One region of the Paenibacillus sp. PvP094 genome, then DNA from elsewhere that is predicted to be linked to it. Evidence: riboswitches for the same ligand, from Rfam matches in the RefSeq annotation. Region 1 holds a riboswitch; each other region holds the start of a gene.
What was found. Region 1 has a riboswitch for thiamine pyrophosphate ahead of ABIC22_RS07490 (ABC transporter substrate-binding protein). Riboswitches for the same ligand answer to the same signal wherever they lie in the genome.

Region 1 (4,233 bases):
GCACTGTAGATTGAAACTCTTGCCGTTCAATGGTCTACATCATGATTGCCCAGGAAATAGTTTGCGGCAGGTTTTTTCATTTCTGGAGTAAAAAATATTAGCATTAATTTATGAATTACATTCAGCAGGTTTACTAAGCTTCATTGTTGATCAAGGGAGCTACCACTTCTTTCCCTTTAATAAATGTACGGAATACATAGCGAACAAGGGGCCCAATAATGAGAAGCTGCAGCGGAAGGGCCAGGCTAAAGTTACGAGTGATGGTGTGAAGATAGGTTTCGAGGAGCGATTTACCCACCAACTGATTCGCAAAATAAGACGTGACCATACCATACAAGGACATGATCAAAACCATGCCAACAACCATGCAGCAAGACATGGCCACAATACCGAGAAGCTTGTTGGACTTGTCAAACGGCAGTGAAAAAGCAACTTTCTGGGCTACCGGACCGACAACAAAGGATTCCACTAGGAAAGCAATAGCAAAACACAAAACAAACTGAAACAGTAATTCAAGCGGGGATAATCTACCGATTAATCCGTTGTAAATCAGGTTGAAGGACATCATCACGATGACCATTCCTGTACACATCATCAAGCCAAAATAAATATGTTCTTTCTTCGTGGTTGGCAACTCTCTCTCATCCTCTCTGTTTACTCTGCCAATTATAAAGATCGCGAATATCTCCACATAAGTGAACATTCTGTGAATTTGATTTAAATCATATTTGACAACTCGGAATTAGGAATCTATCATATCCCTTAATATGTAAGAAACGATTTTCTGAACTTGGGAGGTTTTCATGATGGGTTTTCAAAAACGTATTGACCACATCGGCATTGCTGTACGTGATCTGGAGACAACACTGCGTTTCTATACGGAGATTGTAGGACTGGAATTGAAAGATCGGGTAACCCACACGAATGGTGTTATTCAGCTCGCTTTCCTTGGCTTCCATGGTAGTGATGAAACGGAGATTGAATTGATTCAGGGATACAGCGATAAACTGCCTTCCGAAGGAACGGTGCACCATTTCGCTATCCACGTGGAGGACCTTGATGCGGAATATAAGCGTATCCAGGCGACGGAGGCCGAGTTTATTGACGGGGAGATCGTTACGCTGCCCAACGGCTATCGCTATTTCTTCATCTATGGACCGGAGAAAGAATGGATTGAGTTCTTCCAGCGTTAAACCATGTACCGTTTAAGGAATATTCAATTCCAGGAACCCGTGGGTATAATGTGACCTGTCACGCATTATTCCCCCCTATATTCAAGGAGTTCGCCATGAAAAGACTGATGCAAATGATCGCCGCTATTACTGTCATATGGGCATTATGCTACACCGTATATTTTTCAATTCTAGTAGGAGAATCTTTACTCGTGACTTTAAGCAACAAACCACTCCCCCAATCCACAGTCCTGGTTCAAGAGACAACCCTATCCATTCCTGCGGAGTATTTCGAGTATACTTGGAAAAACAATACGAAATATAACGAATTTTCAGCAATCGATGTGCCAACCTCCCCTGTAAATGTACCTGCCGGTTCAACGCTCTTCATAACCTTCGATCAGACTCCTACAGAAATTACATTTATTGAACAGGGGATTGCGTTAAACAGTTGGATCAGACTAGATCATTCTCATCATACAATCGAAGCACCTGATACTCCTGGAATATATACCTATTTGTACAGTGCAAGTTGGTTTGAAGGCAGCGTTAGTTACGTGATCAAAATCAAAGTTCAGTAAATCAAACATGTACCCGTCTGCCTTCAAACAAAGATCGAGTCCGATCTGCTTATCCTTTCTGATATTTGATACATTCCCACAGGCAAATCACCCTTGGCTATTCCATCCAGTTCCTGACTGGACACATCCCGGCCTCTGGCCTATAATTACACCTAGTAATGCCTGTAACTTCATAGTTTCCCAGGGGAGTCGGAATTGGCCGGCTGAGAGTGTATCCCATCAAGATACTAACCCTTAGACCTGATCTGGATCATGCCAGCGTAGGAATCGGAGTATATCGAATTGGCCCAGCCATGTGCTGCAGCCACCTCTCTAACGCCTGCACGCGTCCCGGATTACGGGGCGCTTTTTTTGATGGTATCTTTTTGACACAAAAAGTACGTCATCCGGATCATAGCTGGTATAAATCGAAGGATTTATGCACCATGCTTGGATATGAAGCCAAGGAGTACCCCGCGCCACTGGCCGGACCATATGAAGGAGAGAAAAACAAGATGAGATGGCGTAAAATGATCGGACTCCTGCTCTTGTGTGTGACACTGGTCACCGTCGCTGCATGCGGCAGCAAGGAAGCAGCGCCTGCAGGACAGAACGGCAGCAGCACCACTGAAAACAGCAGCGAAGGTGACAGCGCAGCATTGAAGGATGTTAAGGTCGTGCTCGACTGGACACCCAATACGAATCATACCGGGCTTTATGCCGCCGTGGATCAAGGATTTTACCAGGCAGAAGGCTTGAATGTCGAGATTGTGCAGCCGGGAGCCGGCGGTGCGGATACGATGGTAGCCTCAAACGAAGTTCCTTTTGGGGTAAGTTATCAGGAGAGTGTAACACAGGCCCGTACACAGAACGTTCCGCTCGTCTCCATTGCAGCAGTCATTCAGCATAATACGTCTGGATTCGCCGCTCCGGTGGATCGAAACATTAAATCACCCAAGGATTTCGAAGGCAAATCCTATGGCGGCTGGGGATCACCGGTTGAAGAAGCGGTTATGCAATCCATAATGGAAGGCGAAGGCGCCGATGTGTCCAAAGTGAAGAATATCAATATGGGCGACACCGACTTTTTTACCGCAGTGAAACGGGACATTGATTTTGCATGGATTTTCTATGCCTGGACCGGCATTGAAGCCGAGCTGCGCGGTGAACCCCTCGACATGCTGTATGTGAAGGATTATTCCGATGCGCTGGACTATTACACGCCTGTACTCGTGACGAACGAGCAGACCATTCAGAATGACCCGGAGCTGGTGAAGGCGTTTATGAAGGCTACTTCCGAAGGGTATCAATATGCGATTGATCATCCCGAAGAAGCGGCAGACATTTTAATCAAGGCTGTACCTGATCTCGATAAGGACCTTGTGGTGGCAAGTCAGAAATGGCTGAGCCCGAAATACAAGGATGACGCTCCGCGCTGGGGTGAGCAAAAACAGGAAGTGTGGCAGAACTACACGGACTGGATGTTTAGCAAAAAACTGCTTGATGAGCAGATCGACGTATCCCAAGCCTATACGAACGAATTTCTACCCCAATAAAGTTGAATCGAAAGGAGCCGTGATTACTCATGGCAAGCACACTGCTTAGCATTCAAGTGATTCCCAAAACGCCGAATGGCGAAAATTCTTATCCTTATGTAGATCGGGCCATCGAAGTGATTCAGCAATCTGGCTTGAAATATCAGGTTAATGCGCTCGACACCACGATGGAAGGTGAACTGGAGGAACTGCTGGAAGTTGTCCGTAAAATGCATGAGGTGCTCGTGGAGGCTGGCAGTCCAAGCATCATCTCCCAGATCAAAATCGCCCACAGCCCGAACGGCTTCAGCATGGATACCCTGACGGAGAAATATCGCTAATGCATACGTACTTCAAAAGTGTATGGCCGCCCATTGTGGCGGTTATTCTCTTTATAGCCATATGGCAGGGCGCCGTTTCCCTGTTTCATATTGAGAAATGGATGCTGCCCGCACCTTCGGACATCGCGCACGAAGCCGCTTCCCAAGCAGAACGCCTAGGCATGCATGCCTGGGCGACCATTCAACTTACATTAGTTGGCTTCGCCGCTGGCACGCTGGTTGGGCTGCTGATCGCCATGGTACTGCATCTGATTCCATTTCTGAAATCTGCCCTGTATCCTTTACTTATCCTTAGTCAAAATATACCGACCATTGCGCTCGCTCCGCTCCTGCTGATCTGGTTCGGATTCGGACTGCTGCCCAAACTTATTACCATCATCCTGGTCTGCTTCTTTCCCGTTGCCGTCGCTGCCATGGATGGCCTGACACGTACGGATGCCGCCATGATGAATTACATGCGCATGGCGGGAGCGAGACGCGGCCCAATTTTCTGGAAGCTGGAGCTCCCGCACGCACTGCCTTCCATCTTCTCCGGTGTCAAGATTGCTGCTACTTACAGCGTTATGGGTGCCATTATTGCTGAATGGATCGGAGCCGACAAAGGGATCGGATATTACATGATGCT
Region 2 (4,233 bases), 2.9 Mb from region 1:
AAGGCAGTACGATGAATCCTTTTTCCAACAGGATCTCGCAGGCCTTGTACGTTTCGATCGGATCTGGCAGCAGTGTGATCCCATCTCCGATCACTTCTACTTTTATCATATCACAAAGTCCTGAGGCACGGGCAAGTTCAGCGATTCGGACGGCCTCTTCTGCAGTGGAAGCACCCGCGGTATTAGGGAGTAAAGTGAATCGCTTCAAATCGAGTGTATCAAGGAAGTGGCGTTTATCCCGATCTTCCAAGTTGAGGCGTCGAACTGCAAAAGTCAGCACTTCGGTTCCTGACGCTTCTACCGCTTGACTCTGTATATCCAAATCGTCAAATTTGCCCGTACCCAACAACAATCTAGAATGAAATGAATGATGTCCTATCTTCAGCATGTTTTAACCGCCTCCCACAAAATGTACGATCTCAATTCGGTCTCCGTCTCTTAAAACGGTCGATGCATGGTGCTCCCTCATCAGAATTTGGCGATTTAACTCAACCACCACAGTTTTCACCTGCAAATTAAAAGATTGCAGTAGCTGATCTACATGATTTAAATCGTCCTCAATGTTCATGCTCTGCCCGTTTACGATGATGTTCACTGCATAATCTCCTTTCTGCTCAAACGCTCCGGACTCAATTCATCAATGCCAAGCTCCTCCGAAGAATGGCCAGCCATCAGATCAGCCATCAGGCTGCCGGTAATTGCGCTAAGTAAGATGCCATTTCTGTAATGTCCAAACGCGGTATATAACCCGGGTACGCATTTACAAGCTCCCAGATAAGGCAAACCGTCAGGGGTTGATGGTCGAACCCCTGCCCAGGCACGGATAAACTGGGCTTGCTGTATTCCAGGGACCCACCCTGCTGCGGATGCAAGCAGCTTTTGAATGCCTTCAACAGTAACTTCCCGATCTGAGCGCCCCGGTAAACTGGTAGCTCCGATCCAAACTTCGCCGTTTGCTTTGGGGACAATGTATACATTATCTGCATAAACAGTCTTGTCAGGTCTGTAATCTGCATCATGTTTCGCAAATTGTATTGCTGCAATTTCACCTTTCACTGGAAGAGTGGGCAGGTTAAGACCCACCTGCTTCAATATCTCTCCACCTTGTAATCCAGCTGCGACAACAACATGTTTACACGTTAATCTTCCAATCGACGTTTCCACACCCTGGATTCCACTCGAGTCGGCAATTAGACTTACATTCTGTACACCTTCGATTACTTTGGCTCCCATTGTTTGAGCTGCGCCCGCATAGGCACGTGCCAAATTGACAGGGAGAAGTTCACTTTCTGAAGCTCTATACAGAGCCCCGAAAGCTTCCTTGCTTATCCATGGGGCTTCACGTTGAAGATTGGAATGATCCCACCACATTTGCTCTGTAGGCAAAACTGTACTTCTTCTCGAATCGCTATACTTTTTCATCTCGGCTTCATTCCGAAATGGTGTAATAAATCCACTCTGCTGCAGGCCAATTTCAATGCCGCTTAGTAGTTCAAGCTGTTCTTTTTGCTGATGCAGTCGTTTTCTACTTTCATATGCTAGCTTTGACATCACAGTAGTATGAAACGTCTCGCTGTCTGCAGCTAACATGCCCGCTGCCGCAGAAGATGTCTCACTTGCAATACGCGCACGCTCGATTAAAATCACTTCTTTACCTCGTGAAGCTAGCTCATACGCGATGGCACAACCTATAACGCCTCCTCCCACAACAATAGTTTCCGCATGAAGCTTGCCACGAATTTCTCCACGTATTTGTGTCGTACAACCTGCTCCATTTCGGTAAATGCTGCCTCTTCGTCTTCGGCCTCTTGCTTCTCTGCTCATTCATTCACCTCCGTTATTCATTCGATAGCCCGCTTCAAGGCTGCTGCCGCGCTTTCCGGATTATCACTGGCCCAGATAGAAGATATTACTGCGGCACCACTTGCACCAGCTGCACGTACAGCTGCTATGTTTGCCGGTCCAATACCGCCAATGGCAATTACGGGGATGGAAACAGCTGAGCATATTTCAGACAGTGCATATATCCCTCTCGGCTTGCTCCCAGGTTTACTGCTGGAGGAAAATACATGACCATAAAAGAGGTAATCCGCTCCCCGTTCTTCAGCTACTCTAGCTTCGTGAAGAGAGTGAACAGAAATACCGAGACGAAGTCGATCGCTTTTGTTCAGGCTGCTGCCTTGAGTAGTCGCCATATCGGACTGGCCCCAATGAATCCTCTGAATGAAAACATGTTTTTCCAACTTATTCAGCTCACATAGACCATTGATTACGATCCTGTCAGATGGAATTCCTGCGTTCAGCAAACTATGAGCCCATTGAATTTTTTGTTCAGTGGTTAGATGTTTTTCCCGAATGTGGATATAGTCAAGCCAAGGCCATGCATCCGCTGCAATCTTCAGAAAACGTTGTTGATCCCCTACCCCTGGCGAAACAGCATGCAGTTCAAACGATAGTGAATTCACAGGTTTTTTAAAGGTATCCGTTTGGTTTCACCTTCCTTGCCGTCACAATATGTAAGCACAAAAAAGCCACTCCCGTAGGGAGTGGCCGCGATAACATGTCCAGTTAGTTAAATGAGCTTTACATGCCAGTTGTCAGGTATACAAGCTATTAAACCATAGCCCTGATATATACGAGATACCTTCATGTTCCACTTGTGAGCATTCACATTCGCTACAAAATCGAATATTAATTTGCCCATATCATTAACTAAAACGCGCCACTTCCCTACGCTGGTATAATCCAGATCAGGTGCAAAGGGTCCGGAATCGCATTATTCCATCTCAGCCGCAACGAGCGGCCCCCCTAGTGATCGTATGAAGTTGTAGCCTATGTTACCATAGTCACCTTTTTTTGTCACCGTTGATTTTTCAAACTCATGTTGATGAATGTTTTGATTGTAGAGCACTAAATTGCTCCGCAACAACTAGTTTTTCTCAGACCAGGCTTCGACGTCCCATGTCTTGGTGACCCAATCCTGATAAAATTCAGGTTCATGGGAAACGAGCAGTACTGTACCTTTAAATTCTTGCAAGGCTCGTTTTAGCTCCGCTTTTGCTGTTACATCCAGGTGATTTGTCGGTTCATCAAACAGGATCCAGTTGCTTTCACGCATCAGAAGCTTGCACAAGCGAACTTTCGCTTGTTCTCCCCCACTAAGTGCACTCAGCGGACGAGTGATATGCTCGTTTTTCAAACCACAGCGGGCCAAATGCCCGCGTACTTCATTCTGAGTTAGATGGGAGAATTCGTTCCACACATCTTCAATTGGCGTAATGTTGCCAGCCCGAACTTCCTGTTCAAAGTAAGCCGTTTCCAGATAATCCCCCAGGAACGTTTTACCACTGATCGGCGGGATTTTGCCCAATATGGTTTTAAGAAGTGTCGACTTACCTACACCGTTACATCCAACAATGGCTATTTTCTCACCACGTTCAATGGTCATTGTCATCTTAGGCAGCAAAGGGTAGGAATAACCTATCTCGAAATCAATTCCCTCGAATACTGTTTTGCTGCTGGCACGGGCATCTTTGAATTTAAATGTCGGTTTTGCTGCTTCATCCGGGCGATCGATTCGTTCAATCTTGCCCAGCTGTTTCTCGCGGCTTTTGGCACGTCCGGAAGTGGAGGCTCTTGCCTTGTTACGCTGAATGAAATCTTCCTGTTTCTTAATATATTCCTGCTGTTTCTCATAAGCGTCGATATGTTGTGCTTTTTGCATATCTGCCATTTCAAGAAACTTATTGTAGTTGGCAGCATAACGCGTCAATTTAGCAAATTCCAGATGATAAATCACGTTAACGACTTCATTCATGAACTCCGTATCATGCGAAATCAGAATAAATGCATAAGGGTAATCTTTCAAATATCGAGTTAACCATTCAATGTGCTCCACGTCCAGGTAGTTTGTTGGCTCGTCCAGCAAAAGAGCCGTCGGTTTCTCGAGCAACAACTTGGCGAGCAATACTTTGGTCCGTTGTCCCCCGCTTAGAGCAGCGACGTCACGATCAAGCCCAATAGCGGATAATCCGAGGCCATTTGCCATTTCTTCCACTTTTACATCAATCAAATAAAAATCGCCCTGCTCAAGCTGCTCCTGGATTTCACCCATTTCTTCCAGCAGTTTTTCAAGCTGGTCTGGGTCTGCGTCAGCCATCTGGTCTGTAATGGCCATCATTTCTTTTTCCAGTTCAAGCAGGGGAAGGAAGGCATCTTTTAAAACGTCGCGGA
Region 3 (4,233 bases), 210 kb from region 1:
CTAACGGGCAGGCAAACGTTGTGGCTGCTTCGAGAACAAAGGCCGCATTAATTCCTGGTACATTTGAGCTGATCATGCGCGGCGATAAGGAAGGATATATGGAGGCGGTGACAACGGGCTTGCAGCAACTAGCTGCACAGTCACCAGAGAAAACCATTGTAGCTGCTCAGCTATCCATGGCTCCCGCAGCTGCCTTTGCTTCAGCAAATACGGGAAGTGAGATTTACAGCCCGCTCGCATCGCTGGCATCTTATTTGGAGCAGCAATTGAATATCGGTAGGCGTTAGTTAGGGGCCGTTCTTCTCCCAGTAGTGGAGAGAACGGCTTTTATATATCTTAGGCTGCCCAAATTGCGCTGTAATGGCGCTTAGGTTCGGGTTCGGTATTCCTCAGCCTTTTCCTGCATTCCGGCTGCCACAGCCTCATTCTCGGATAATCCTTTGTCTGCGGCAAAGGCACGAATATCCTGCGTAATGCGCATGCTGCAAAATTTAGGTCCGCACATGGAGCAGAAATGGGCCTCCTTGGCCCCTTCAGCCGGGAGTGTCTCATCGTGATAGGACAGCGCACGTTCCGGATCCAGTGACAGGTTGAACTGGTCCCGCCAGCGGAATTCGAAGCGGGCCTTCGACAGCGCGTCATCCCGGCGCTGTGCACGCGGATGGCCTTTGGCCAGATCAGCGGCATGTGCCGCAATCTTGTAAGCAATAACGCCTTCCCGGACATCATCCTTGTTCGGCAGGCCCAGATGTTCCTTTGGTGTCACATAGCAGAGCATCGACGTTCCGAACCAGCCGATCATCGCCGCTCCAATGGCTGAGGTAATATGGTCATAGCCTGGTGCAATATCGGTTGTCAGCGGACCAAGTGTATAAAACGGTGCTTCCTTGCAGATCTCCATCTGAAGGTCGACATTCTCCTTAATCTTGTGCATCGGCACATGTCCTGGCCCCTCAATCATCACCTGCACATCATGCTTCCACGCAATCTGTGTCAGTTCACCAAGCGTAGCAAGTTCAGCCATCTGGGCTTCATCATTGGCATCATAGATGCTGCCCGGGCGGAGTCCATCTCCGAGAGAGAAGGCTACATCATACCTTTTCATGATTTCACAGATTTCCTCAAAATGCGTGTACAAAAAGTTCTCCTGATGGTGCGCAAGGCACCATGCCGCCATAATGGAACCACCTCTGGATACAATGCCGGTCATCCGTTTGGCCGTCATCGGTATGTAACGCAGCAGTACGCCTGCATGGATCGTAAAGTAATCCACACCCTGCTCTGCCTGCTCAATGAGCGTATCCCGGTACAACTCCCAGGTGAGTGCCTCGGCTTCGCCATTCACCTTCTCCAGCGCCTGATACAGCGGCACCGTCCCGATTGGTACCGGAGAATTGCGGATGATCCATTCCCGGGTCGTATGGATATCCTTGCCCGTGGAAAGATCCATTACCGTATCGGACCCCCAGCGTACCGCCCAAGTCATTTTCTCCACTTCTTCTTCAATCGAAGAGGATACGGCAGAGTTTCCAATATTCGCGTTGATCTTTACGTGGAAGTGACGTCCGATCAGCATCGGTTCGCTCTCTGGATGATTAATATTGGATGGCAGAATGGCCCTGCCGCTCGCCAGCTCCTGCCGGACGAATTCCGACTCCACGCCTTCACGAATAGCTGCAAACTCCATCTCAGGGGTAATGATGCCCTGCCTCGCATAGTGCATTTGGGTGACACAGCGTCCGGATTGTGCACGGAGCGGTTTGCCGCGGAGGCCTGGATATTCTTCAGCTCCGGTTCTCTTCCCTCCAGGCTTAAGCCCGTTATCCTCCGGTTTGACGGTACGTCCCTGGTACGCCTCTACATCGTTTCGTTCTGTGATCCAGCGTGCACGCAAAGCTGGCAGGCCTGCCCGGATATCGGCGTGAAATCCGGGGTCCGTCATAGGGCCGCTCGTATCGTACACGCGCAGCGGCTCGTTATGCTCCACCCCTTGGGGTGTATTCGTGTCATGAAGGGCAATTTCACGCTCCGGTACAGCAATGTCCGGCCGTGAGCCCTGAATGTAAACTTTGCGGCTGCCGGGAAACTGTTGCACCCGTCCGGCCGCCACTGTTCTCTTTTCCAACCCCTGTCCTGAATGTTCCTGTGCCGTTGTTCTGTTGTTTGTGTTCATCGCTACCTCTTCCTCCTCGTTGGTCGTCCCATGGATGGGCCAGTTTGATCGCTCGTGCACCCGTTCCATATCATCCACGCATAGGCAAGAAAAGAGCGGCCAACTTCCGAAGAAAGAACATTACAGCGGCATAGCGCAGACAGAATCTGGCACAGGCATAATCGGGTTATACCCAACTCCAGCTCTCCCGCAAAAGAAGGGAACCGCCTCTGCTGCGGTTGATCGCTTGACACTGTATATAAAAAAGCCGGTTCCCGAGGGAACCGGCCTATGTCCATCACCCCATAACAAGCCTGATGCCAAGCTCCCTCAAGTGGAGACATGCCAAAGGCTGGATTATGCAGTGTTCGTGGTTGTATCGCCGATTACTTCCCTACGCTGGTATGATCCAGATCAGGTGCAAAGGGTCCGGAATCTCATGCGATCCCGTCTCAGTCCGGACAATTCGGACTCCCCCAGTAACGTTAACAGTTGCGGTATGTGTACCGCAGTTCCATATTCAATTCATTCCAGCCCCGCTGGGCTGTCCATTACAGACTAGCGCAAGCCAGTCAGAAATACAACCCTTTTTCTTCCAGACACGCCGGATCAGGACAACATGAGACCCATCTGCGCGGCTGCTTCCTTCAGTACAGGTGCATATTCGTGCAAAGTTTCCTGGGACAGGCGGCTAACGGGACCCGATACGGATAGTGCAGCAGCAATATTCCCCTTTCGATCCATAATAGGAACCGATACTGCAGCCGCTCCAGGCTCACGTTCTTCGTAGCTGGTCGCATATCCATTCTCCCGGATATCACCCATCTGGGCCAGATAAACTTCGGGATCGATAAATACGGGCCATTCGGGACCATTCATCAGTTCCTCCCGGTCTTCTTCCGTCGCAAATGCCATGAGTACCTTGCTGGATGCCCCTACGGATAGAGGAAGACGTACGCCAACCGGAGCCACCCGCCGGATGGCCTGATCACTCTGAACAGCCTGAATACGGATACGCTCACTGCCATCCCGCAGGTACAGACTGACCGTTTCTCCCAAACGATCTCTGAGCCGCTCCATTGCAGGAAGCAGCAAAATGGCAGGATCATCACTGCGGGACATATGAGCAGACAGCTCCCAGATTCGAATGCCGAGCCTGTATTTCTCAGTGGCCGCATCGCGAATGACGAAGCCCTTCTCCTCCAGCGTCGCCATCAGACGATGAACCGTACTTTTGTGCAAACCAATCTGGCTCGCAATTTCTGTGAGTCCAAGATCGCTCCGTGTGGTAAAACATAATAATATATCCAGCGCCCGTTCCACAGCCCGGACGGTTAGTTTGCGGTCTTCCATGGCATAATGCCCTCCTCATGTTTCATCACATGAAACTTGGTTACATAAATTATATGAGAAACGATCTCATCTGTAAACCAAAATGAGCCAAATCATGACGATAAGAAGTGTAAATATTTTCTTTTTATAAGACTAAATCCCCTGCAATTTGCACCATCAGGAAATGTTACCCATATATCTTTCGGACTATATAACAATTGCGTAACAAATGCCTCCAATCAATTGACTTTGACTATATGGAAACATACGATAAAGATATATAAGCAAGACTTTGCTGCACAGGCAAGCAAGGACATCAAGCCATATGATCTGATCTGAACTCGTTGTTATCTTCAATTGATCTGAATAAGGAGGGGCAATCATGTTTCCGACATCCCAGAGCGAAGCCCCGCTGCAAACGAAAGTGTCCGACCTGCCTTCTTCGTTATCACCGAGGCTGATCCGGTTCAAACATATTATCGTAGCGTTGCTGCTCTCCGTTGTATTTTTTCTGCTCTTTTGTTTCATTGCCTTACACGGCTATATTGCTTGGGTACTATCCAACCCGACCGTAGCTCCCGTGTTCTCCAATCCAATGCAGGCCAAGAACATGAAGTACGAGGATATCACGTTCCCGGCAGCAGATGGCAGCCGTACGATGCAGGGCTGGTATATCCCCGCAGACACGGATGTCAACAAAACCATCATCTTCAGTCATGGATATGGGGCCAATCGGGAGGAAACCTGGG

Region 2: another riboswitch for thiamine pyrophosphate. It lies ahead of ABIC22_RS21050 (thiamine phosphate synthase); the one in region 1 lies ahead of ABIC22_RS07490 (ABC transporter substrate-binding protein).
Region 3: another riboswitch for thiamine pyrophosphate. It lies ahead of thiC (phosphomethylpyrimidine synthase ThiC); the one in region 1 lies ahead of ABIC22_RS07490 (ABC transporter substrate-binding protein).

Annotation. Positions count from the first base shown of each region.
Region 1 is NZ_JBEPOM010000001.1:1,620,347-1,624,579, forward strand. Features, by position in the region: gene ABIC22_RS07475 (DUF2798 domain-containing protein) at 134-634, opposite strand; gene ABIC22_RS07480 (VOC family protein) at 807-1,193, shown strand; gene ABIC22_RS07485 (hypothetical protein) at 1,289-1,753, shown strand; TPP riboswitch at 1,926-2,038, shown strand; gene ABIC22_RS07490 (ABC transporter substrate-binding protein) at 2,248-3,288, shown strand; gene ABIC22_RS07495 (thiamine-binding protein) at 3,318-3,608, shown strand; gene ABIC22_RS07500 (ABC transporter permease) at 3,608-4,233, shown strand, end outside.
Region 2 is NZ_JBEPOM010000001.1:4,562,243-4,566,475, reverse strand. Features, by position in the region: gene ABIC22_RS21065 (thiazole synthase) at 1-388, opposite strand, end outside; gene thiS (sulfur carrier protein ThiS) at 392-595, opposite strand; gene thiO (glycine oxidase ThiO) at 592-1,824, opposite strand; gene ABIC22_RS21050 (thiamine phosphate synthase) at 1,842-2,465, opposite strand; TPP riboswitch at 2,711-2,820, opposite strand; gene ABIC22_RS21045 (ABC-F family ATP-binding cassette domain-containing protein) at 2,930-4,233, opposite strand, start outside.
Region 3 is NZ_JBEPOM010000001.1:1,407,834-1,412,066, forward strand. Features, by position in the region: gene ABIC22_RS06520 (hypothetical protein) at 1-287, shown strand, start outside; gene thiC (phosphomethylpyrimidine synthase ThiC) at 368-2,173, opposite strand; TPP riboswitch at 2,527-2,640, opposite strand; gene ABIC22_RS06530 (IclR family transcriptional regulator) at 2,762-3,505, opposite strand; gene ABIC22_RS06535 (alpha/beta hydrolase) at 3,867-4,233, shown strand, end outside.